Regions from separate parts of the Bacillus sp. JK74 genome, predicted to be linked through region 4. Evidence: riboswitches for the same ligand, from Rfam matches in the RefSeq annotation. Region 4 holds a riboswitch; each other region holds the start of a gene.
What was found. A riboswitch is a leader RNA that binds a small molecule or an ion and turns the genes downstream of it on or off. The one in region 4 is predicted to bind S-adenosylmethionine.

Region 1 (5,254 bases), 200 kb from region 4:
TTAAATCTTTCGCCAATTCATAGATGACATGGTCGACGTTTTTCACTAAAGAAGAGATAACGGCGTGCTCGGCGGTGTAATATTGATCGCTGTCAACACCGATGGCGTATACTTTTCGCGCCTCCGCTTCTTTCAGTGCGCCGACACCCGTGAAGCCGGCCGCCGTAAACAGGACATCGGCTTTTTTTCGGATCATGTTTTGGGCGATGCGCTTCCCGAGCTTATCATCATCAAACGTACCGCTGATTTCCGACAGCACGCGGATGTTCGGTTTGACTGATTCCGCGCCTTTCAGATAGCCTTTCTTAAACCGTTTAATGACGTCGGCATCTGAACCGCCGATAAATCCGATCGTGCCGGTTTTGCTCGTCATAGCCGCCAGCGCTCCGGCTAAGAAGCTTCCTTCATCCTCTTTAAACGTGACGGAGGTGACATTATCCAGTCCTGATACAGAATCAATCAGCACAAACCGCTGCTTCGGATATTTTTTGGCGACCTTTTCTAAATCCGCCTGCATGCTGTAACCGAGCCCCACAACAAGATCATTGCCTTCCCGGACAAGCTGGGTCAGTCCTTTTTCGTACGTACCGGTGTCTTTTATTTCTCTGTAATCAAATGTGATGCCGAGCTCGTCTCTTGCTTTCATCAATCCTTGAAAGCCTGAATCATTAAATGATTGGTCGCCGAGGCCGTTGTCTGTCAGCATGATGCCGATTGTTTTCGTTTTTTCGGCCGCCGCCCCCTCGGATTTGCCGGCACATCCCGCCGTGCTGAGCGCAAGCAGCAGTACAGCCGCAAATATCGCCATTTTTCTCATTGAAACTCTCCTTTTGTTTTTTTCTATAGTTATATATCGGTTCGGATGTCAGAATATTTTATTTCAATAAAATATGTATGTTCGGCAGGGTGATAAACAAATGAGGGATATAGGAGCTTTTGAGAAAATAAAAAACACCGGTTTTGGTTCACCGATGTTTTTGCAGAAAATTTATTGTTTTTCGTATGTCCAGCCGTCTTTCTGATACACTTTGCCGTTTTTCATCAGGTGCCCGAGCGCCCGCTTAAAGGCGGCTTTGCTTAAATGAAACCGTTCGCGGATATCGTCAGGATCGCTTTTGTCTCCGTAAGGCATCGCGCCGTTTCTTGATCTCAGATAGGTCAGAATCTCCTCCGCGTCAACCGAAAGCGCATCCTGCTTTCTCGGCAGCAGGGACATGTTGACGGAGCCGTCTTCCTTCACCTCGATAACACGCCCCGTCACGCGGCTGCCGAGTCTCGGCTCTTCTTTTCTTTCTGAAGGGTGAATAAACGCGCGGATGCCTTCATCGGTAATCAGAAAAGAGCCTGATGCGATCAGTCTGTACACCGTGCCTGTCAGGTCTTTATTCATGACGTCTTCCTCTGCATCCGTAAATAATTCACTGATGATATCCTCAGGCGCCGGCTTGGCAAACATGCGTCCGCTGCTTGTCACCTTCAGCATGCAATACAGTCTGTCGCCTTTTTGCGGCCAGACGGATTTGTACGGAGGCAGGTGCTCCGTTGCGACGAGCGCGTCTTTTGACAGACCGACGTCGACGAATACGCCCATATCCTCCACAGCGTCCGTCACTTCCACCCATCCGTAGTCATAAAAGCTGATGAGCGGCTTTTTCATCGTCGCCGCGAGTCTTTCCTGATGATCGACGTAAATAAATACGTCCACTTCATCTCTGTCTTCAATATCCTCTGTAATTTCACTGTTATGTAAAAGAACCGTATCCTCGCCGTCGGTTAAAAAATAACCGAAATCGGTTTGGTGATCTATACTAAGCGTGAGCTGCTGCCCTGGTCTCATGTTATCGTCCTTCCTGATTCGCCCGTATGGGGCTGATGTTTTTCTCATTTTTTCCAATATGCATAAATTCATGCTTTATGCAGTTGGACATTTCTCTTTATTCTACTATAATCAACTCATAAGTGAAATGTTATAGGAGGTTTTCTCATGGCAAAAGAAAGTTCTTTTGATATTGTATCCAAAGTTGAATTTCCCGAAGTGCAGAATGCGATTCAGATGACGCTGAAAGAAATCGGCACGCGCTATGACTTTAAAGGATCGAAAAGCGATGTAACTTTAGAAAAGGAAGAACTTGTCCTGATTTCTGATGACGAGTTTAAACTGAATCAGCTCAAAGATGTGCTGAGCGGCAAGCTGATCAAACGGGACGTGCCGACGAAAAACATTGAATACGGCAAAATCGAAAATGCCTCAGGGGGCACGGTGCGCCAGCGCGCGAAGCTTGTACAGGGCATTGATAAAGACAGCGCCAAAAAAATCAACGCGGTGATTAAAAACTCCGGCTTGAAGGTCAAGTCTCAGATTCAGGACGACCAAGTGCGCGTCACCGGAAAAAATAAAGATGATCTGCAGCAGATTATTGCAGCCGTCCGCGGGGCAGACCTGCCGATTGACGTTCAATTTATTAATTTTAGATAAATTATGTGATTCCTATTGATTATTGTCTCTATTTTCGGTAAATTTGGAGAAAGGGATTTTCACAGTTAAGTTTTGGAAACCCATGACAATTATATGAACGTTCTTATCAAGAGAAGCCGAGGGACTGGCCCGACGACGCTTCAGCAACCGGTGTAATGGTTTAACCCAAACCATGACCAAGGTGCTAAATCCAGCAAGCTAAAAACAGCTTGGAAGATAAGAAGAGAGACAAATGATTACAAAGTCTTCTTCTTAAGAAGACTTTTTTTATTTCTCTTTTTTCCTTGCTGAATGTGACGAAGGAGGCAAACAATGGGACTATTACAAGACTTAAAAGAACGGATTTTAATCGGAGACGGCGCGATGGGCACTCTCCTCTATTCCTACGGCATTGACAGATGTTTTGAGGAACTGAACGTATCAAAGCCCGAGGAAATCAAGCGGATACATAAGGCTTACGTCGAAGCCGGGGCAGACATCATCCAGACAAATACGTACGGCGCGAATTTTATTAAGCTCTCAAGATACGGACTTGAGGATGAAACGAAAAAAATCAATCAGGAGGCGGTCAGAATCGCGCGCGCTTCCTCAGACGGCGCTTATGTATTGGGAACGATGGGCGGCATCCGCACCTTTAACAAAAACGCCTACAGCCTGGAGGAGATTAAACGCAGCTTTCGGGAGCAGCTTTATTTATTGCTTCACGAAGAGCCGGACGGTCTGCTCCTGGAAACATACTATGATTTAGAAGAGGCGCGCGAAGTGCTGAAGATAGCGAGAAAAGAAACGGAACTTCCGATTATGCTGAACGTATCCATGCACGAACAGGGCGTGCTGCAGGACGGAACGCCGCTTCGGGAAGCCCTCAGGTCAATTGCCGATCTCGGCGCTGACATAACGGGAATCAATTGCCGGCTCGGCCCGTACCACATGATTGAAGCGCTCACCGAAGTGCCGATTTTCCGTGACGCTTATTTATCGGTCTATCCGAACAGCAGCCTTCCGTCTTTAGAAGAAGGCCGGCTTGTTTATGATACGGACGATGCCTATTTCCGGGAGAGCGCCGTACAGTTCCGCACTCAGGGCGCGCGCATTATCGGCGGCTGCTGCGGTACGACGCCAAACCATATCAGAGCCATGGCTGAAGCGGTCCGCGGACTTTCTCCCGTCACTGATAAAGAAGTGAAAATCAGACGGGAAGAAGAAATCATCTCCGTCCGGAATGAACGGACCGAGCCTGGTTTAAACGAAATCGCCGCTCAAAAACGGTCAATTATCGTAGAGCTTGATCCGCCGAAAAAATTGAATTTTGACAAATTTCTGCAAGCGGCGGCTGAATTAAAAGAAACCGGCATAGAAGCGCTGACGCTCGCCGACAATTCATTGGCGACACCGCGGATCAGCAATGCCGCCTGCGGTTCATTGCTGAAAGAACGCCTTGATATCCGTTCTCTCGTTCACATTACATGCAGAGACCGCAACATCATCGGCCTTCAGTCACATTTAATGGGGCTGGATACGCTCGGGCTCACCGACATTTTAGCCATCACGGGTGATCCTTCAAAAATCGGCGACTTTCCGGGGGCTACCTCCGTCTATGATTTAACGTCCTTTGACTTGATCAGGCTGATTAAACAATTCAACGAGGGCATTTCTTTATCAGGGAAACCGCTCGGCAAGAAAACGAACTTTTCCGTAGCCGGAGCATTTAATCCGAATGTCCGCCATCTTGATAAAGCAGTAAAACGGCTGGAGAAAAAAATCGAGTGCGGAGCTGACTACTTCGTGTCCCAGCCTGTCTACTCCGAGCAGCAGCTCATTGACATTCATCATGAAACGAAACATCTCAAAACACCGGTGTATATCGGAATTATGCCGTTAACGAGCAGCCGCAACGCAGAGTTCATTCATCATGAAATCCCGGGCATTAAGCTGTCAGACAGCATCCGGGAAAAAATGGCGCTCGCCGGCGAAGACAAGCAAAAGCAGAAAGCCGAAGGCCTCGCCATCGCCAAGTCGCTTCTCGACACGGCGTGCGAACTGTTTAACGGAATTTATTTAATCACCCCGTTTCTCCGTTCTGATTTGACATCAGAGCTTGCAGCTTATATTAAGCAAAAGGATGAAAAGCGGGCTGATGTATATTTGCATTGACGCGGAAGAGGCCGCCTGATATGACAGGCGGCTTTTTCATGGTACGATACAGAAAAAGAATCAAGCAAAGGAGGATTTTTTATGGTTGAAGTAAAACCCATCACCGCAGAAGACACATACGCCATCAGACACAGCGTGCTGCGCCCCCATCAGACGATTGAGGATTGTAAATATGATCAGGACAGCGTCAAAGGAGCATTTCATCTCGGAGGTTTTTACGACGGGACATTGATCAGCATCGCTTCTTTCTACCCGCAGAACCAGCAGGCTTTACAGGCGGCGCCCGCCTACCAGCTGCGCGGCATGGCGACGCTTGAAGAATACCGGACGCAAAAAGCGGGAAGCACGTTAATCGCCTATGCGGAACGAAAACTGGCAGATATGGGGGCGGCGCTTGTCTGGTGCAACGCCAGATGCCACGTGAAGGGATATTACGAAAAGCTCGGCTGGAAAAGCACGGGCAGCCCCTTTGACATACCCGGCATCGGCCCGCATGTGATCATGTATAAAGAACTCGCCTGAAACAGACAAAAGCCCTTGGGGACATGTCTCTAAGGGTATTACCTTGAATGTCACGTCTGCTTTTATATGCGACACTATTGACGCCCTCCCGCTTTTTTAATA
Region 2 (5,254 bases), 270 kb from region 4:
CGCTCTGTTAGTCGGAGGCGGAGTGGGGGTTCCGCCTTTGCAGGAACTGTCAAAGCGCCTGACGGAAAAAGGCGTAAACGTCATTCATGTGCTTGGATTTCAATCAGCAAAGGATGTTTTTTACGAACAGGAATGCCGTGCATACGGAGACACTTATGTGGCGACGGCTGACGGAACATATGGAGAGAAAGGATTTGTCACCGATGTCATCCGTGAAAAGCAGCTCGAATTCGATGTCCTGCTAAGCTGCGGACCAACACCGATGCTGAAAGCTCTGAAGCAGCAGTACGGCCATAAAGAGGTTTATCTTTCGATGGAAGAGCGGATGGGCTGCGGCATCGGGGCCTGCTTCGCCTGCGTGTGCCGCACGGGTGAAAGCGATACATCCTATGTAAAGGTCTGCCTGGACGGGCCTGTATTTAAAGCTGAGGAGGTGGCGCTGTAATGTTAGAGGTGAATCTGCCGGGTCTCCAATTGAAAAACCCGATCATCCCCGCTTCCGGATGTTTCGGTTTCGGGAAAGAATATGCCGGATTTTACGATTTATCATGCCTCGGAGGCATTATGATTAAAGCAACGACGAACGAAGCCCGCTTCGGAAATCCGACACCGAGAGTGGCGGAGACAAGCGCGGGAATGCTGAATGCCATCGGACTGCAAAATCCCGGCCTTGAGCATGTGCTCAATCATGAGCTGCCTTGGCTCGAACAATTTGACACGCCGATTATCGCAAATGTCGCCGGTTCTCAGGTGGACGACTATAAAGAAGTGGCCGAGCACATCAGCCAAGCGCCGAATGTGCATGCGCTTGAGCTTAACATTTCATGTCCGAATGTCAAAACGGGGGGGATTGCTTTTGGTACTGATCCCGTCATGGCGGCCGAACTGACAAAAGCGGTGAAAGAAGTTTCCGCAGTGCCTGTGTATGTGAAGCTTTCGCCTAATGTCGCAAACATAACCGAAATTGCCAAAGCGATTGAAGCGGCCGGTGCTGACGGTCTGACGATGATTAATACACTCATCGGGATGAGGCTCGATCTCAAGACCGGACGGCCGATTTTAGCAAATAAAACGGGCGGACTGTCAGGCCCGGCGATCAAACCGGTCGCCATCCGGATGGTATACGAAGTCAGCCAGGCCGTTCAAATTCCGATTATCGGGATGGGCGGCGTTCAGACTGCAGAGGATGCATTAGAATTTCTTCTTGCGGGAGCGAGTGCGGTTGCCGTCGGCACGGCGAACTTCGTCAATCCGTTCGTCTGCCCGGAAATCATAGAACAGCTCCCCCGTGTGCTGCGCCAACACGGCTTTCAATCTGTAAGTGAATGCATCGGAAGGAGCTGGAAACATGAAAAACAACCTGCCCATCATCGCGCTTGATTTTGCATCAGGGGAAGAGACTTTAACGTTTTTAGACTTGTTTGAAAAGGAAAGGCTTTTTGTCAAAACGGGGATGGAACTTTTTTATCAGGAAGGCCCCGCCATCATTCACCAATTAAAAGAGCGGAACTGTGATATATTTTTAGATTTAAAGCTTCATGATATCCCGACTACGGTCAATAAAGCGATGAAGCGGCTGGCCCGCCTCGGCGTTGATCTCGTCAATGTGCATGCGGCAGGGGGCGCACGCATGATGCGCGCGGCCCTTGAGGGGCTTGAAGAAGGCACGCCGGCAGGCAGAAAACGCCCGTCTTTAATCGCGGTGACTCAGCTGACCAGCACTTCAGAGCAGGTGGCGAAGGAAGAGCTTCTGCTGCAAAAGCCGCTGTTAGAAACGGTTGTGCACTACGGCAAAATGGCGGAAGAGTGCGGGCTGGACGGAGTGGTATGTTCGGTCCATGAAACAAAAGCCATTTATGAAGCGGTCCGGCCTTCATTTCTGACAGTCACGCCGGGCATCCGCACGGCCAGTGACGCAGCTGACGATCAAGTCCGGACGGCGACTCCGTCATTTGCGAAAGAAAACGGTTCGTCAGCCATCGTCGTGGGCCGCTCAATTACAAAAGCGGAAAACCCCGTTAAAGCATATGAAGCAATTAAACTGGAATGGGAGGGCGTTCGCCGATGAAACAGGCTATCGCAAAACATCTATTACACATTGAAGCTGTCTTTTTACGTCCGAATGAGCCGTTTACGTGGGCGAGCGGCATTTTATCACCGATCTATTGTGACAACCGTCTGACATTGTCGTATCCAAAAGTGAGAAATGATGTGGCGGACGGGCTCGGCAAACTGCTGAAGGAGCATTTCCCCGAGGCGGAGATGATCGCGGGCACTGCAACGGCGGGCATTCCGCATGCTGCGCTTCTCGCAGACCGTACAGGCGCGCCGATGTGCTACGTCAGAAGCAAACCGAAAGCGCACGGCAAAGGAAATCAAATAGAAGGCGCCATTAAGAAAGGACAAAAAACAGTCGTGATTGAAGACTTGATTTCTACCGGAGGCAGCGTGCTTGAAGCTGCGGCGGCCCTTCAAAGAGAGGGCGCGGAAGTCCTCGGCGTCATTTCCATTTTTACATACGGACTGCCGAAAGCAAAAGAAGCCTTTAAAAAAGCGGGTCTTCCTTATTACTCGTTAACAGATTATGACACGCTGATTGAAGTCGCGCTTGAAAACGGAACGATTCATTCAGCTGACATTGAAAAACTGAAATCATGGAAACTGAATCCCGAGTCAAAAGATTGGTTTAAAAAATAACGACAATAAAAACAGGCCTCAGGGCCTGTTTTATTATTCCTATCAAAAAACTCGGGTTGACTTCTGTTAGAATTGTGCTAAAATTTAGTACAAATCTAAAAAGCTTATCAAGAGCGGCTGAGGGACTGGACCGATGACGCCCGGCAACCTGCGTGTATTGCAAGGTGCCGCATCCAGAAAAATGCACAGCATTTTGAAGATAAGGGCTATACCGGGTCACTGTCTTTCATTCCGCTGGATTGAAAGTTTTTTATATAAAAAAAAGATTGAGGGATAAGACAACCGGCAGAGAACAACAGCTGTTTGATTGTCTCCGGGAGGAGGAAAGAAAAAATGCTAACGTATGACACATGGGAAGAGCCGGCGATTACATTTCCGGAAGACGATTCCTATAAAGGCGCGCTGTCCGTTTTAAAATGGGCATACGGCCACTACGGAGACCAGCTTGTTTACGCGTGCAGCTTCGGGATTGAGGGCATCGTCCTGATCGATTTAATTTCTAAAGTAAAGAAAGACGCGGAAATCGTGTTTCTCGATACGGGTCTTCACTTTAAAGAAACATATGAAACGATCGAAAAAGTGAAAGAACGTTACCCGGGGCTGAACATTATCCTGAAAAAGCCCAGCCTTACTCTTGAGGAACAGGCCGAGGCTCACGGAGATAAACTGTGGGAAAGAGAACCGAACCAGTGCTGCTACATCAGAAAAATTCTGCCGTTAAGAGAAGCACTCGCAGGGCATCCGGCATGGCTGTCCGGCCTTCGCCGGGATCAAGGGCCGAGCCGGGCGAATACGAATTTCCTGAATAAAGACGACAAGTTTCAATCGATTAAAGTATGCCCGCTGATCCATTGGACATGGAAAGACATCTGGAGATATACTTCCAAGCATGAGCTGGATTACAATATCCTCCATGATCAGGGGTATCCGAGCATCGGCTGTGAACCGTGCACTTCACCTGCGTTTACCGCGGAAGATTTGCGGAGCGGCAGATGGAACGGCATGGCGAAAACCGAATGCGGACTGCATGAATAAAGGAGCTGCCCGATGGAATTAGCCGCTATTTTATTCTGCCTGTTTTTTGCCATGAATATCGGAGCCAGCGGAGCCGCGGCATCAATGGGAGTCGCTTACGGGTCCGGCGCCGTTAAAAAGAAAACATATGCGCTGATCATCTGCGCGGCCGGAGTCCTGTCAGGGGCGGTTATCGGCGGCGGTGAAGTCGTTAAGACGATCAGTGGCGGAATCATTCCCGAACAAACCATTACGCTCACCATTGTCTGCATTATAATCGGAGCGGCGGCGCTATCGTTATTCACGGCGAATGTGCTCGGCATTCCGCTGTCGACGAGTGAGGTCACTGTCGGGGCGATTGTCGGTGTCGGCGTCGCGTACAAAGTATTGTTTTTACAGCATCTTTTGGTCATCGTGATTTTTTGGGTGCTCGTACCGTTCGTCGCGTTCTGTTTCACCTTTCTCGTATCGAAGGTATTCAGTTCTCTGAATATTCGAGTCATTTCGAAACGGAAACAGAAGATTTTAGGGATTGTGCTGCTTTTTGCGGGGTTTTGGGAAGCTTTTTCAGCCGGAATGAACAATGTCGCAAATGCGGTGGGCCCTTTGGTGGCTGCGGGCGTACTCAGCGTGTCAAAAGGAACGCTGTACGGAGGCATCTTTGTCGCTCTCGGCGCTCTGCTTTTAGGACGTAAAGTGCTTGAAACCAACGGGAAAAAGATTACGAGATTTTCAGCCGGAGAAGGCATACTGCTTTCAGGAACCGGCGCGGGGCTTGTCATTATCAGTTCCGTCTTCGGTCTGCCGGTCCCATTGGCGCAAGTCACATCATCATCAATTATCGGTATCGGAATGGCCAAAAACGGGCCGAACGTTTTTCATAAAGAAGTCGTGAAAACGATGCTCAAAGTTTGGGTCGTTTCGCCGTTTTTGTCACTGTCGATTTCGTATCTGCTTGTCTCCCTGCTGTTAAAAGGAGATTACTATTCCATCTTTATGATGGCCAGCGTGCTTTTGGCAGCTGGCGGAGCCGCCAGTCTGATGAAAGCCATCCGAAAAGAGAAACGCTCTGTCCATGAACAAGGCGGGGGCATTTAACTATTAATCTGAGTTTATTTATCTGTTAACTGGGAGGAATCATGTATTATGAGTTTAGCACCGCACGGAGGAACATTAATTAATCGGGTGAATGAGCAGTATGATCTTACATCCGTCCACAAAGAAATTGAGCTTGATTTGATTTCGTTCGCTGATTTAGAGCTGATCGGGATCGGGGGGTACAGCCCGATTGAAGGATTTTTCACAGAAAAAGATTACGTGTCAGTCGTTGAAAATATGCGTCTGGCATCAGGGGTTGTCTGGTCCCTGCCGATCACGCTTCCGGTCGATTCAGAAAAAGCGGCTGAGCTTGCCGTCGGCGACACGGTGAAACTGACTTACGGCGGAGAAACATACGGTGTCGTCGACATCGAAGATATTTATACGCCGGATAAACAAAAAGAAGCCGTTCACATATATAAAACCGATGATGCCGCGCATCCGG
Region 3 (5,254 bases), on a different contig from region 4:
GTTAAAGACGATATTTCCGAGAAAGATCGTTCCCCAAATTTGAAGCCAAACATTTGTAGAAATGCCGTGCTGCGCCATATGCATCGGGAGGAATACCGGAAATCCGTATGTTCCGATGCTGTTAATGATTCGAATGATCCCCCCAGAGAGCACGCGCGGATTTTCAGCAAGGATGGTGATTCCCTTCATTAATTCCTGCGCCTTTTCCCGCTTATCTGCCTTTTTCTTTTCAAAGCGGTCCCTATTTAAAATCAAAGCAAAAAACGCGCCGAGACATACCCAGAAAATTGAACTCCACAGCGTATTCAAATAGCCGAAGGATTTGATGGCCCAGCTTGAATACCAAGCACCGAATACAAACATCCCGCAGCAATATGCAATCCAGAACCAGCCGACCGCCGTACTGAGCCTGTTTTTCGGCGACCGGTAAATCACCCATGTCAAAAATGAATAGGCAAACAGCGGGTAACCCAGCCCTTTAATAAAATACGTGACATACATCACCGGCAAATTAAGATTCTCAAATCCGTATGCGATAAACGCGGCTGTTCCGATGACGTAAAACAACAGCCCCATAAACATCGTCCGCTTTGCGCCGAAGGCTTCGAGGCAGACTCCTGAAAACCACGACGCCACAGCAAGAGAAATACCGTAAACCGTAAACAAGGATGCTGATTGCTGTACCGTCAAGCCGTTTTCGACTAAAAACGGGCTGAGCCAGCCTTGTTCAAGGCCGTCCCCCATCATAAACAGCACGACCCCTAAAAATCCCCAGGCGAGCTGTTTTGGAATTCCTATTTTATTAAGCATTTTTGTTCCTCCTCAGCAATCTTTCATGTTGTCACCTCATCCCCAAGTCAGGCTTTCACCGCCGGCTGAAAATGAGTAAATAATTTTTGCGTATGTTTCCATTCTTCATATAGGAAGAGATCCGTCTGATCCGCTTCCGGCTCAATTATCTTTGTGCGGGTCGAAAGCTCTGCTTTCACACCGAGAGCTTCGTTGCAAATCATCACCGCTCCCATTGCGGATGCCTGGCTGAACCCCTCTCTCTTATAGATTTTCTTTTGAAGAAGGTTAGCAAGAAACTGCGTCAAAGCATCACTTTGGAAACCGCCGCCGCACACCTTCACATAATCTTGTGAAAAGGAAGCCGCCTCTGTTAACGTCTCATAGTTCCATTTGATTGAAAAAGCGATTTCCAGCAGTGCGGCTTTAACAAAATGGGCTCTGCTTAAGTTTTGGGACAGGGGAGCGTCAAATATAAATCCGCCTTTTGCCAGTGCGTTTTTCTCAGGCGATAAATAGGAGCCTAACGCAGAAATACAGGCATGATCATGTTTCGGCAGACTTGCGATTTCCCGTTCCATGACGCTGTAGGATTCATTCGGATAAAAAATGGATTTTAATTTTTGATAATTGAGTCCTGTTACACCCGGATTCGTTTCAAGAAGCCATTGACCTTCTTCTGTATGGCAATTCAGCCATGCATTCTCTAAACTTTCGGTTCCGGTCTCCGCTGTTATCTTTGTAATCGGCGTCGTTGTGCCGGATACGATGACGATATCTCCCGGCTTTGCATCTGCACTTTTGATGGCAAGCTGTGTGTCTCCCCCGCCTGCAATCACAGGCACTCTTTCAGAAAGACCGAGCACCGCCGCTTTCTTAAACGTTAACATTCCGACAACCGCCCCAGATCGGACGAGTGAAGGAAGAATGGCAGAAGGCACACCGAAGATGTTGCATAATTTCTCTGACCACGCCTTTTTCCTTACGTCAAACAGCAGTGTTTCAGCAGCCTGTGACGGTTCATAGCTTAAAATTCCGCTCAGCTCAAATGTCACCCAGTCACTGACGCTAGTGATGCACTTCACTTCTTTCCATAAAGACGGCTGTCTGGCTTTTAATCCGACAAGTTTCATGGCGGAAAATAAAGCGCTCGGAAGGCGTCCGGTTTGCTGATGCACTTCTTCTGCCTCAATCCCGCCTTCCCATTCACGCCCTCTGTTATCAATGTTGGGCAGACCGAGAAATGCCTTTTTATCTTTATTGATCAGAACGATTCCCTGCCTCTGGCTTGTTGAGGTGATTCCGATTAATGTAATATGAGGGCTCTTGGCAATAGCCTTTCTTGCCATAGCGCTGATTTGCGTCCATAACCCTTCCGGTGAGAAATATCGTCCGTCCGGATAAAGCGGATCCGTCACATATTCGATGTCTTCCCTTTCAAGCGCGGTCACTTCGCCGCCGGCAGTCACGACCGCAACTCGCGCATTCCCCGTCCCGATGTCAAATACAAGGTAGCCTTTTTGTTCAGCCATTACAGCCTCCTCCTTCCGTTTCAAGTTCTCTTTTGTTATAAAGTTCACGTATTGAGCAGGTTTGATCTTGTTTCCATTTGAAAAGCGCTTCATTTAAAATCTTCACATGATGATCTTCCACTTCAAATGTTGCGCCCGCTAAATGGGGAGTCGCGAACACATTCGGCAAAGAGATCAAATCATAATCAGAAGATTCAGGCGGTTCATGATAAAACACGTCAAGGATCGCTCCCTTAATCCGCCGTTCTTTCAGCACCCGCAGCAGCTCTTCCCTGTCTGTAACCGCCGCTCTTGACGTATTGACAAAAACAGCTTCCTGTTTCATCAATTGAAAGTGCCGGGCGCCGATAAGGCCGATGGTTTCTTCTGTGCGCGGCAAGTGAACGGAAACAATATCACTTTCAGAAAATACCCGTTCAATCGTCGTTTTTTCATACTCCCGGTTTTCATGACGGACAAATGGATCATAGTAAAGCACCTTGCAATCAAAAGCGGCCAATAGCCGGGCGATTCTCTGTCCGACAGCTCCGAAACCGATAAGGCCGACTGTTTTCCCCGTCAGCTCATTTCCTCTGAATTTGACGTAAGCCTGCAAATAATCACCATTCCACTTTCTGTCCTTCAGCCACTGATGGGAAGAATACGTATGACGCAAAAATGAAATCACATTTCCGATAAACATTTCAGCAACGGCCTGGGCATTGCGGGCCGGTGTAAAGAAAACGGGGATTTTTCTTTTAGTCGCCGCCGCAATATCCACATTAGACGGCATTCCTCTGCAGACACCGATAAAAGCGGAATCCGGCAATATGTCAATAACACGCTCAGACACCTCATCAAGTTCAGTAATAAGCCCCGACGCGTTTGTCTCTTGAATCATTCGGATCAATTCATCTTCCCGATAGGCCCGGCCGTGCTTCTTCCACGGCCGGTGCACAGTCCGGCCGAACAGCTCAGTCAGCTCCTTCAGCCCCTCGTCGTGATATGGCGCGGTAATTAAAACCGTCATGGTGCAAAACATCCTTTTCACATAAATTTTTTCATAAAAAAAATCTCTTTCCTCAAAGAAGGAAAGAGATTCATATACCGTCTTTATCCGCTTGAAGCGCACAAATATGTATAGACCATTCTTTCCTATCTTTCAAGCATACGCTTGCTGGAATTGGCACAATAAATGTTGCCGAGGTTTCATAGGGCCAGTCCCTCCACCTCTCTGGATAGAAAATAAAATGATGAAATTGTCAGGCTGTTTAAAAGAATAAACTCATCATAGAAAAGTCTTTCCGTGATGTCAACACTTTTTTCTGAATTGACGTTCGATTTTGAAATGTTATAATGCTTACATTATAAACAAAGAGGAGAAATGGGCTATGAATTCTGCTGCAACACAGCCGAACGGGGTCTTTAAGTCGGTGTGCTCCCTAGACTGTCCCGATCAATGCGGCTTGCTTGTGACAAAAAAAGACGGAAAAATCATTAACATTCAGGGAGACCCCGATCACCCGGTCACATCAGGGAATATTTGCAACAAAGTCAGACACATGGCTGAGCGTATTTATGATGAGAAGCGCGTAACCGTTCCGTTAAAACGGATCGGTAAAAAAGGTGAAGCCGCGTTTGCGCCTATTTCCTGGGAGGAAGCAATCAATACGATCAGTTCGCGCTGGAAAGAGCTTATTGCCGAAGAAGGAGCGGAAAGCATTCTTCCGTACAGCTTTTACGGCAATATGGGAAAACTGGCGGCAGAGGGAATGGACCGCCGTTTTTTCCATCGTCTCGGAGCGAGTCATCTCGAACGGACGATTTGCAGCAAAGCCGGATCTGAAGGTTATAACTATACAATGGGAGAAGGAGCGGGTACTGATCCGGAGGAGACCATACATGCAAAGCTCTTTATTTTTTGGGGGATCAATGCCGTCAGCACGAATATGCACCAAATCATGATTGCTCAAAAAGCCCGGAAAAAAGGGGCTAAAATTGTCGTTATCGATGTACATAAGAACCAAACCGGCCGGCTTGCCGATTGGTTTATTCCCATTCGCCCAGGCACAGATGCCGCACTCGCCCTCGGTATCATGCATGTCTTATTCGACGAAAACCTTCACGATGAAGCATTTCTCACAGAATACACCGAAGGCAGTGAAGAATTAAAAGCGCATGTTAAACACTATGATCCGGAAACGGTTTCTTCTATTACAGGCATTAAAGCCGACGATATCAGACGCCTTGCGAGAATGTACGGGGAAACCTCCCCTTCCCTTATCAGGATTGGAAACGGCATTCAGCACCATGACAATGGCGGAATGATCGTCCGCACCGTCGCCTGCCTTCCGGCTGTTACAGGACAGTGGCTCAACACCGGAGGAGGCGCAATCAAGCACAACAGCGCGGTATTAAACTATAACAGACAAGCGCTCCAGCGGCCTGATCTGCTTTACGGCCGGAAGCCGCGATCATTTAATATGAACAGGCTCGGAAGCGTTCTTTTAGAAACAAAACCGCCCGTGCGCTCCCTGTTTATTTACGGTACGAATCCCGCAGTGGTTGCGCCGGAAGCGAATAAAGTCAGAAAAGGCCTGCTGCGGGAGGATTTATTTACAGTCGTTCACGATTTATTTTTAACGGAAACCGCCAAATATGCGGATATCGTGCTCCCTGCTTCATCCGCTTTTGAAAACACGGATTTTTACACGTCTTACTGGCATCATTTTATTCAGCTGCAAAAACCGGTGATCGAACCCTACGGGGACAGCAAATCGAATACGGAAGTGTTCCGTCTGCTTGCCGGAGCAATGGGATTTACCGAGCAGGAGCTTCAGGATTCCGATGAAGAATTAATCAGACAGGCGCTGGACTTTCCCGACAATCCGTATATCGAGGATATTGATTACGAGGCGCTCTCATGCCATTCCTTTATGAAAGCCAAACGGAAA
Region 4 (5,254 bases):
CGCTTGAAAACCGGCTTGCTGATTTTATTTTGCAGACGGCTTATAAAGGGGTTTATAAAGAGAAGCACGTAACGGTCTGTGATTATTTGGGTGTATCTTACCGTCATCTCTTGCATGTGCTGACGCAATTCTGCCAAAAAGGGTATTTGCAAAAAGAGGGGCGGGGCTATCAAATGAAGCAGTATGATTCATTGTATGAACTTGCAGAAGCGCTGCAGAATAAGTAGCATGCCCAGAAAAAACAGCCACCCGCAATTTACGGATGGCTGTTTTCATTATACAAGCTGAGCTTGTTTTTTTCGTGCCTGTTTCGCGGCGTCGACCATATTTTTTAATGCCGCAACGGTTTCTTCCTGCTGTCTTGTTTTCAGTCCGCAGTCCGGGTTTACCCAGAAGCGGTCAGTCGGACACACTTCAAGCGCGTCATCAATAATTTGATAGATTTCTTCAGTTGCCGGCACACGCGGGCTGTGAATGTCGTATACACCGAGTCCGAGGCCTTTCACGTAAGGATGTTCTTTCAGGTACTCTAAAAATCCTCCGTGGCTTCTGCTGTGTTCGATTGTAATGACATCCGCGTCAAGATCATTGATCGTATCTACGATATCTTCAAAGTTGCTGTAACACATATGCGTATGAATCTGCGTCTCGTTTCGCACAGAAGATGTCGTTAACCGGAATGCTTCTGCGGCCCAAGTTAAATATTCATCCCAATCCTGCGTTTTTAACGGAAGTCCTTCGCGGAGCGCGGGTTCATCCACTTGGATAATCTGAATACCGGCATCTTCAAGCGCTTTTACTTCTTTTCTGAGCGCAAGCCCGATCTGGAAGGCGATTTCTTTTCTTGAAATATCCACACGCGGGAATGACCAGTTTAAGATGGTGACAGGTCCCGTCAGCATGCCTTTCATGTGTTTTTCAGTCAGCGATTGGGCGTAGACCGTATCTTTTACCGTCATCGGTTCGATAAATTCGACATCTCCGAAAATGACAGGCGGACGTACGCAGCGTGAACCGTAAGACTGCACCCATGCATATTTCGTAAAGGCGAATCCGGCCAGTTTTTCACCGAAGTATTCGACCATATCCGTCCGCTCAAATTCTCCGTGAACGAGCACGTCTAAGCCGATTTCTTCCTGAATGTCAACCCAGCGCTTCGTTTCCGCATTAATAAAGGCTTGGTACTGTTCATCCGTCCAATCTTTTTTCCGCCATTTTTGCCGTGCGCTCCGCACCTCGGCAGATTGAGGGAAGCTTCCGATTGTCGTCGTCGGCAGAAGAGGAAGACCGAGTGATTCATTCTGCAGCGCCAATCGTTCTTCAAAGCTTGCCGGACGGGAGAAGTCTTTTTCCGTCAGCTGATTCAGCTCTTCTTTTTGAGCTGAGTTCGCTCCTGTTGCGAATGCTTTTAAAGCCTTAAGTGCCGCTTTTGATTCTTCGATCTGCTCATTGACGGCCGCTTTGCCGGACAGAAGCCCTTCTTTTAAGACGCCGAGTTCCGCCAGTTTTTCTTTAGCGTATGACAGGCCGTTCAGCAAATCCTTTTCAAGATGCTCGTCAGGGTGTTTCGCCACCGGCACGTGCAGAAGACTGCTTGAAGGCTGAATCCATAACTCCTCAACATCAGCGTGGCTGAGGATATCCAAAGCTGCATCAAGGCGTTCTTCAACATCGATTTTCCAAATGTTCCGGCCGTCGACCACACCGGCTGCCAGCACTTTATCTTTCGGGAAGCCGTGCTTTTTCAATTGCTCAAGGTTTCTGCCTTTATCATGCACGAAATCAAGTCCGATTCCTTGTACAGGATAAGAAACGAGTTCTTCATATGCATCAACCGAATCGAAGTATGTCTGCAGGAGGACATTCAGTCCTGAAAGCTCTTTTGTGATCGCTTCATAGAGGTCTTTGGCGGCGCGGACATCTTCAGAAGAAGCTGTCACAAGGGCAGGCTCATCAATCTGAACCCATTTGACGCCTTCTGCTTCAAGTTCTTTCAGAAGCTGCACATAAAGAGGAACAAGGCGTTTTTGAATCGCTTTCGCTTCTGATTCTTCGTATCCTTTCGCAAGCGTGACGAATGTATACGGACCGACGATGACAGGTTTCGTTTCCGCTCCGAATTCTTCTTTGATCCGGCGGTAGTCATCAAGCTGTTTATTTCTCGTCAGACGGAATTCAATACTTTCGTCATATTCAGGAACGATGTAATGGTAGTTGGTATTGAACCATTTCGTCATTTCACTGGAAACGGCGTCTTTTACACCGCGGGCAATCGCAAAGTATGTATCAACGGGATCCGTGATGCTGCGGAATCTCTCCGGAATCCAGTTAAAGCTGACGGCGGTATCAAGCACATGGTCATAATGGGTGAAATCAGAGACCGGCACGATATCGATATGTTGGTCAAGCTGGGTTTTGACAGCTGATAAGAATAAGCCGTCAAGCTCTTTAAGAAACGTTTCTTTATCAGTGTTTCCTTTCCAATAAGCCTCAAGTGCTTTTTTCCATTCTCTGTTCAAGCCGATTCTCGGAAAACCGAGGTTCGAAGTTTTGATTGTTGTCATTAAGTCTCCTCCTTTAAGTGAGATGTAACAAAAAAGCCTCTTTCTCATGAGAGAAAGAGGCTTTAACTTCAAAATGCAAGCCTCTCTTATCTCTCAGATCACGTCTGATGGAATTAGCACCGTGCCTTATGAGACAATTGTCTCGGCGCAAAAATCACGCGCCCCATTTCACAATGGAATTACGGTCGGTTGCTGTTGGGGTCAAAAGGCCAATCCCTCGCCCAACTCTCGATAAGAGAAAGTATTTCAATTTTTTTGAAAAGTTACATCATTTGTTGGTTATCTTATCAGCTTATTCAGATCACTGTCAATAGAAAATCTCACAATTTAAAAATTGGTGATGTGACAAACTGATCAATCATTATACGAGAAAAATATCAGAAAGACAGCAGCTGTGCCTGTTCGGCTCTTTCCATCAGCACTTCAGGTGCGTCTAAATACAGAAATCCGTTCCCGGCCAATGTTTTGGCGATGTCCAAAGGAAGGGTCCGCCGCACGAGCTGGGCGTAGACTTCAGCCTCAGAAAGCGTCCGCTGAAACGCGTCCTGTTCAAGCCCTTTTATTAAGGCAAGCGCACCGCTCACATGCGGGGCGGCCATTGAAGTGCCCGTCAGCTTCCCGTATTTATGGTTGGGAAGGGTGGAGAGAATATTTTCTCCCGGAGCCACCAGGTCAATCTCTTTATTAGCGTTTGAAAATTCAGACGATTTACGGGCGATTGAGACTGATCCGACTGCGATTACTTCGTTGTAAGCGGCCGGATATGACAGTTCCTCTGTACGCTCGTCTCCGTCGCCTTCGTTTCCTGCCGCGCAAACGACCAGAACACCGCTGTTTACCGCATTTGTGACGGCTTCTTTCAATTCAGGCACATCGTTCGGCCCGCCGAGTGACATGGAAATAATGTCCGCCTTTTGTTCAACGGCGTAGTTGATGCCGTTAATGATCCATTCGTATTTGCCGCTGCCGTTTTGACCGCCGAGAACTTTAACGATTAAAAGGCTTGCTTCCGGCGCGACACCCGAAATTCCGCCGTTTGAATCATTGGCGGCAATCGTTCCGGAAACGTGTGTCCCGTGTCCGTTGTAATCGGAAATCACGTCTTCTTTGCCTCCGTCATCATCGGTGAAGTTTTTCCCGCCGACAATCCGGTCTTTCAAATCAGGATGATTGATGTCGCAGCCTGTGTCAAGCACCGCGATTTTAATATCCTTGCCTTTAAACCCTTTTGCCCACAACTCTGGCGCCTTAATCACTTTAATCCCCTCAGGAAGCTCGTTCACATCCATGATCTGTTCATCCGTGACATAAGGAATCAAATGCATTTCACCATTCATAAAAAAGCCCTCCTTTTTTATGCTTGCGAGTGGATACAAGGGTGTTGCTACTATTTTATGGCAGAGCATGCCGGCCGGAAAGAGTCATTTGAAGCATTTTCATAAAAAAGGCGTAATCTATCGTACTAAAAAATTTCAAATAAATGGATAGTTTAACAGCTTTCATTTTCATTCATGACCCGCTGACGCTATAATTGGAAATGGGAAAGGAGAAGAGATATGAAGATAAGTGAAGCATTATACAGCTATTTTTCAGAACAAGTGGATCAAATTGCGAAAGAGTGGATCGAAACGATGGAAGATTCGGATCCTAATTCGATTTATTCTTTGACAAATCCCGTCATCACAGAAGAACTGACGGAGCAGGATAAAGAATTTTACCGGCATATTAATAAAATGTATATCATGCCGGAAAAAGAATTTTTAGAAGAGTTCGAGCGGTGGGTGATTGAGCTTGCGAAAGACCAGAAGCATCTGGATACTCCCGTCCAGTATGTGGTCCGTGAATTCATGAGAAACCGGAGACTATACATCAGTTATTATGATGCGTTTGCCGATAAACATGAATCTTCGTTTGCTCAGGGAGAAAGGAAGAAATGGGAGAATTTAATTGCACAAGTATTTGATTTTACGATTTACACGTTTGTCGATCATGCTGAGCATAACTCAAAAATGCAGCTGAATGCGCAAAGAGAAATGATTTTGGAGTTAAGCTCGCCGGTTATCACGCTGAGCAAACGGACGGCGCTGCTGCCGCTTGTCGGCGATATTGACACGGAGCGCGCCAAATTCATTCTTGAGAATACGCTGAGCACATGTGCAAAACGGCTGATTGAACATCTGTTAATTGACCTGTCGGGTGTAGTGGTTGTCGATACGATGGTGGCGCATCAGATTTTTAAATTAATTGAGGCGCTGAAATTGATCGGCGTCACGTCCACTTTATCCGGAATCAGGCCGGAAATCGCTCAAACCGCCGTACAGCTCGGCATTAATTTCTCAGATATTACGGTCAAGTCCAATCTCGCTCAGGCTCTCAATTATCATCAATAACATACATAACAAAACAGGCTGCCGAATCACTCCGGCGGCCTGTTTTTATACAAACAACAATGAAATGAGCCAGCTTGCGCCGAATAACAGAAGCACGAGCAGGAAAAAGCACCAGTCGGCGCGGCGCACAGTAACAGTTCTGTAAAACGTGCGGTTTCGGCTCCCCGTAAAGCCTTTAGATTCCATCGCGATCGCCGTGCGTTCCGCCTTTCTGATTGCGCCTGCCAATAGCGGAATGGTGAAGCGCCTGAAGGCGGAGAGCTTTTCTTTCAGCCCGGAATCAGACGCCGCACCCCTGAT

Region 1: another riboswitch for S-adenosylmethionine. It lies ahead of ACWJJ5_RS08900 (bifunctional homocysteine S-methyltransferase/methylenetetrahydrofolate reductase); the one in region 4 lies ahead of metE (5-methyltetrahydropteroyltriglutamate--homocysteine S-methyltransferase).
Region 2: another riboswitch for S-adenosylmethionine. It lies ahead of ACWJJ5_RS06530 (phosphoadenylyl-sulfate reductase); the one in region 4 lies ahead of metE (5-methyltetrahydropteroyltriglutamate--homocysteine S-methyltransferase).
Region 3: another riboswitch for S-adenosylmethionine. It lies ahead of ACWJJ5_RS18125 (2-hydroxyacid dehydrogenase); the one in region 4 lies ahead of metE (5-methyltetrahydropteroyltriglutamate--homocysteine S-methyltransferase).

What each region holds. Positions count from the first base shown of each region.
Region 1 is NZ_JBSJQB010000002.1:875,411-880,664, forward strand. Features, by position in the region: gene ACWJJ5_RS08885 (BMP family lipoprotein) at 1-817, opposite strand, end outside; gene ACWJJ5_RS08890 (CvfB family protein) at 989-1,885, opposite strand; gene ACWJJ5_RS08895 (YajQ family cyclic di-GMP-binding protein) at 1,985-2,476, shown strand; SAM riboswitch class I at 2,577-2,699, shown strand; gene ACWJJ5_RS08900 (bifunctional homocysteine S-methyltransferase/methylenetetrahydrofolate reductase) at 2,789-4,630, shown strand; gene ACWJJ5_RS08905 (GNAT family N-acetyltransferase) at 4,712-5,152, shown strand.
Region 2 is NZ_JBSJQB010000002.1:396,352-401,605, reverse strand. Features, by position in the region: gene ACWJJ5_RS06550 (dihydroorotate dehydrogenase electron transfer subunit) at 1-445, shown strand, start outside; gene ACWJJ5_RS06545 (dihydroorotate dehydrogenase) at 445-1,380, shown strand; gene pyrF (orotidine-5'-phosphate decarboxylase) at 1,349-2,068, shown strand; gene pyrE (orotate phosphoribosyltransferase) at 2,065-2,697, shown strand; SAM riboswitch class I at 2,799-2,903, shown strand; gene ACWJJ5_RS06530 (phosphoadenylyl-sulfate reductase) at 3,031-3,732, shown strand; gene ACWJJ5_RS06525 (inorganic phosphate transporter) at 3,745-4,809, shown strand; gene sat (sulfate adenylyltransferase) at 4,858-5,254, shown strand, end outside.
Region 3 is NZ_JBSJQB010000008.1:54,838-60,091, forward strand. Features, by position in the region: gene ACWJJ5_RS18115 (RbtT/DalT/CsbX family MFS transporter) at 1-810, opposite strand, end outside; gene ACWJJ5_RS18120 (FGGY-family carbohydrate kinase) at 858-2,321, opposite strand; gene ACWJJ5_RS18125 (2-hydroxyacid dehydrogenase) at 2,314-3,330, opposite strand; SAM riboswitch class I at 3,453-3,545, opposite strand; gene ACWJJ5_RS18130 (molybdopterin oxidoreductase family protein) at 3,692-5,254, shown strand, end outside.
Region 4 is NZ_JBSJQB010000002.1:671,158-676,411, reverse strand. Features, by position in the region: gene yeiL (transcriptional regulator YeiL) at 1-227, shown strand, start outside; gene metE (5-methyltetrahydropteroyltriglutamate--homocysteine S-methyltransferase) at 276-2,564, opposite strand; SAM riboswitch class I at 2,648-2,802, opposite strand; gene ACWJJ5_RS07700 (S8 family peptidase) at 2,942-3,901, opposite strand; gene ACWJJ5_RS07695 (STAS domain-containing protein) at 4,121-4,954, shown strand; gene ACWJJ5_RS07690 (energy-coupling factor transporter transmembrane component T family protein) at 5,000-5,254, opposite strand, start outside.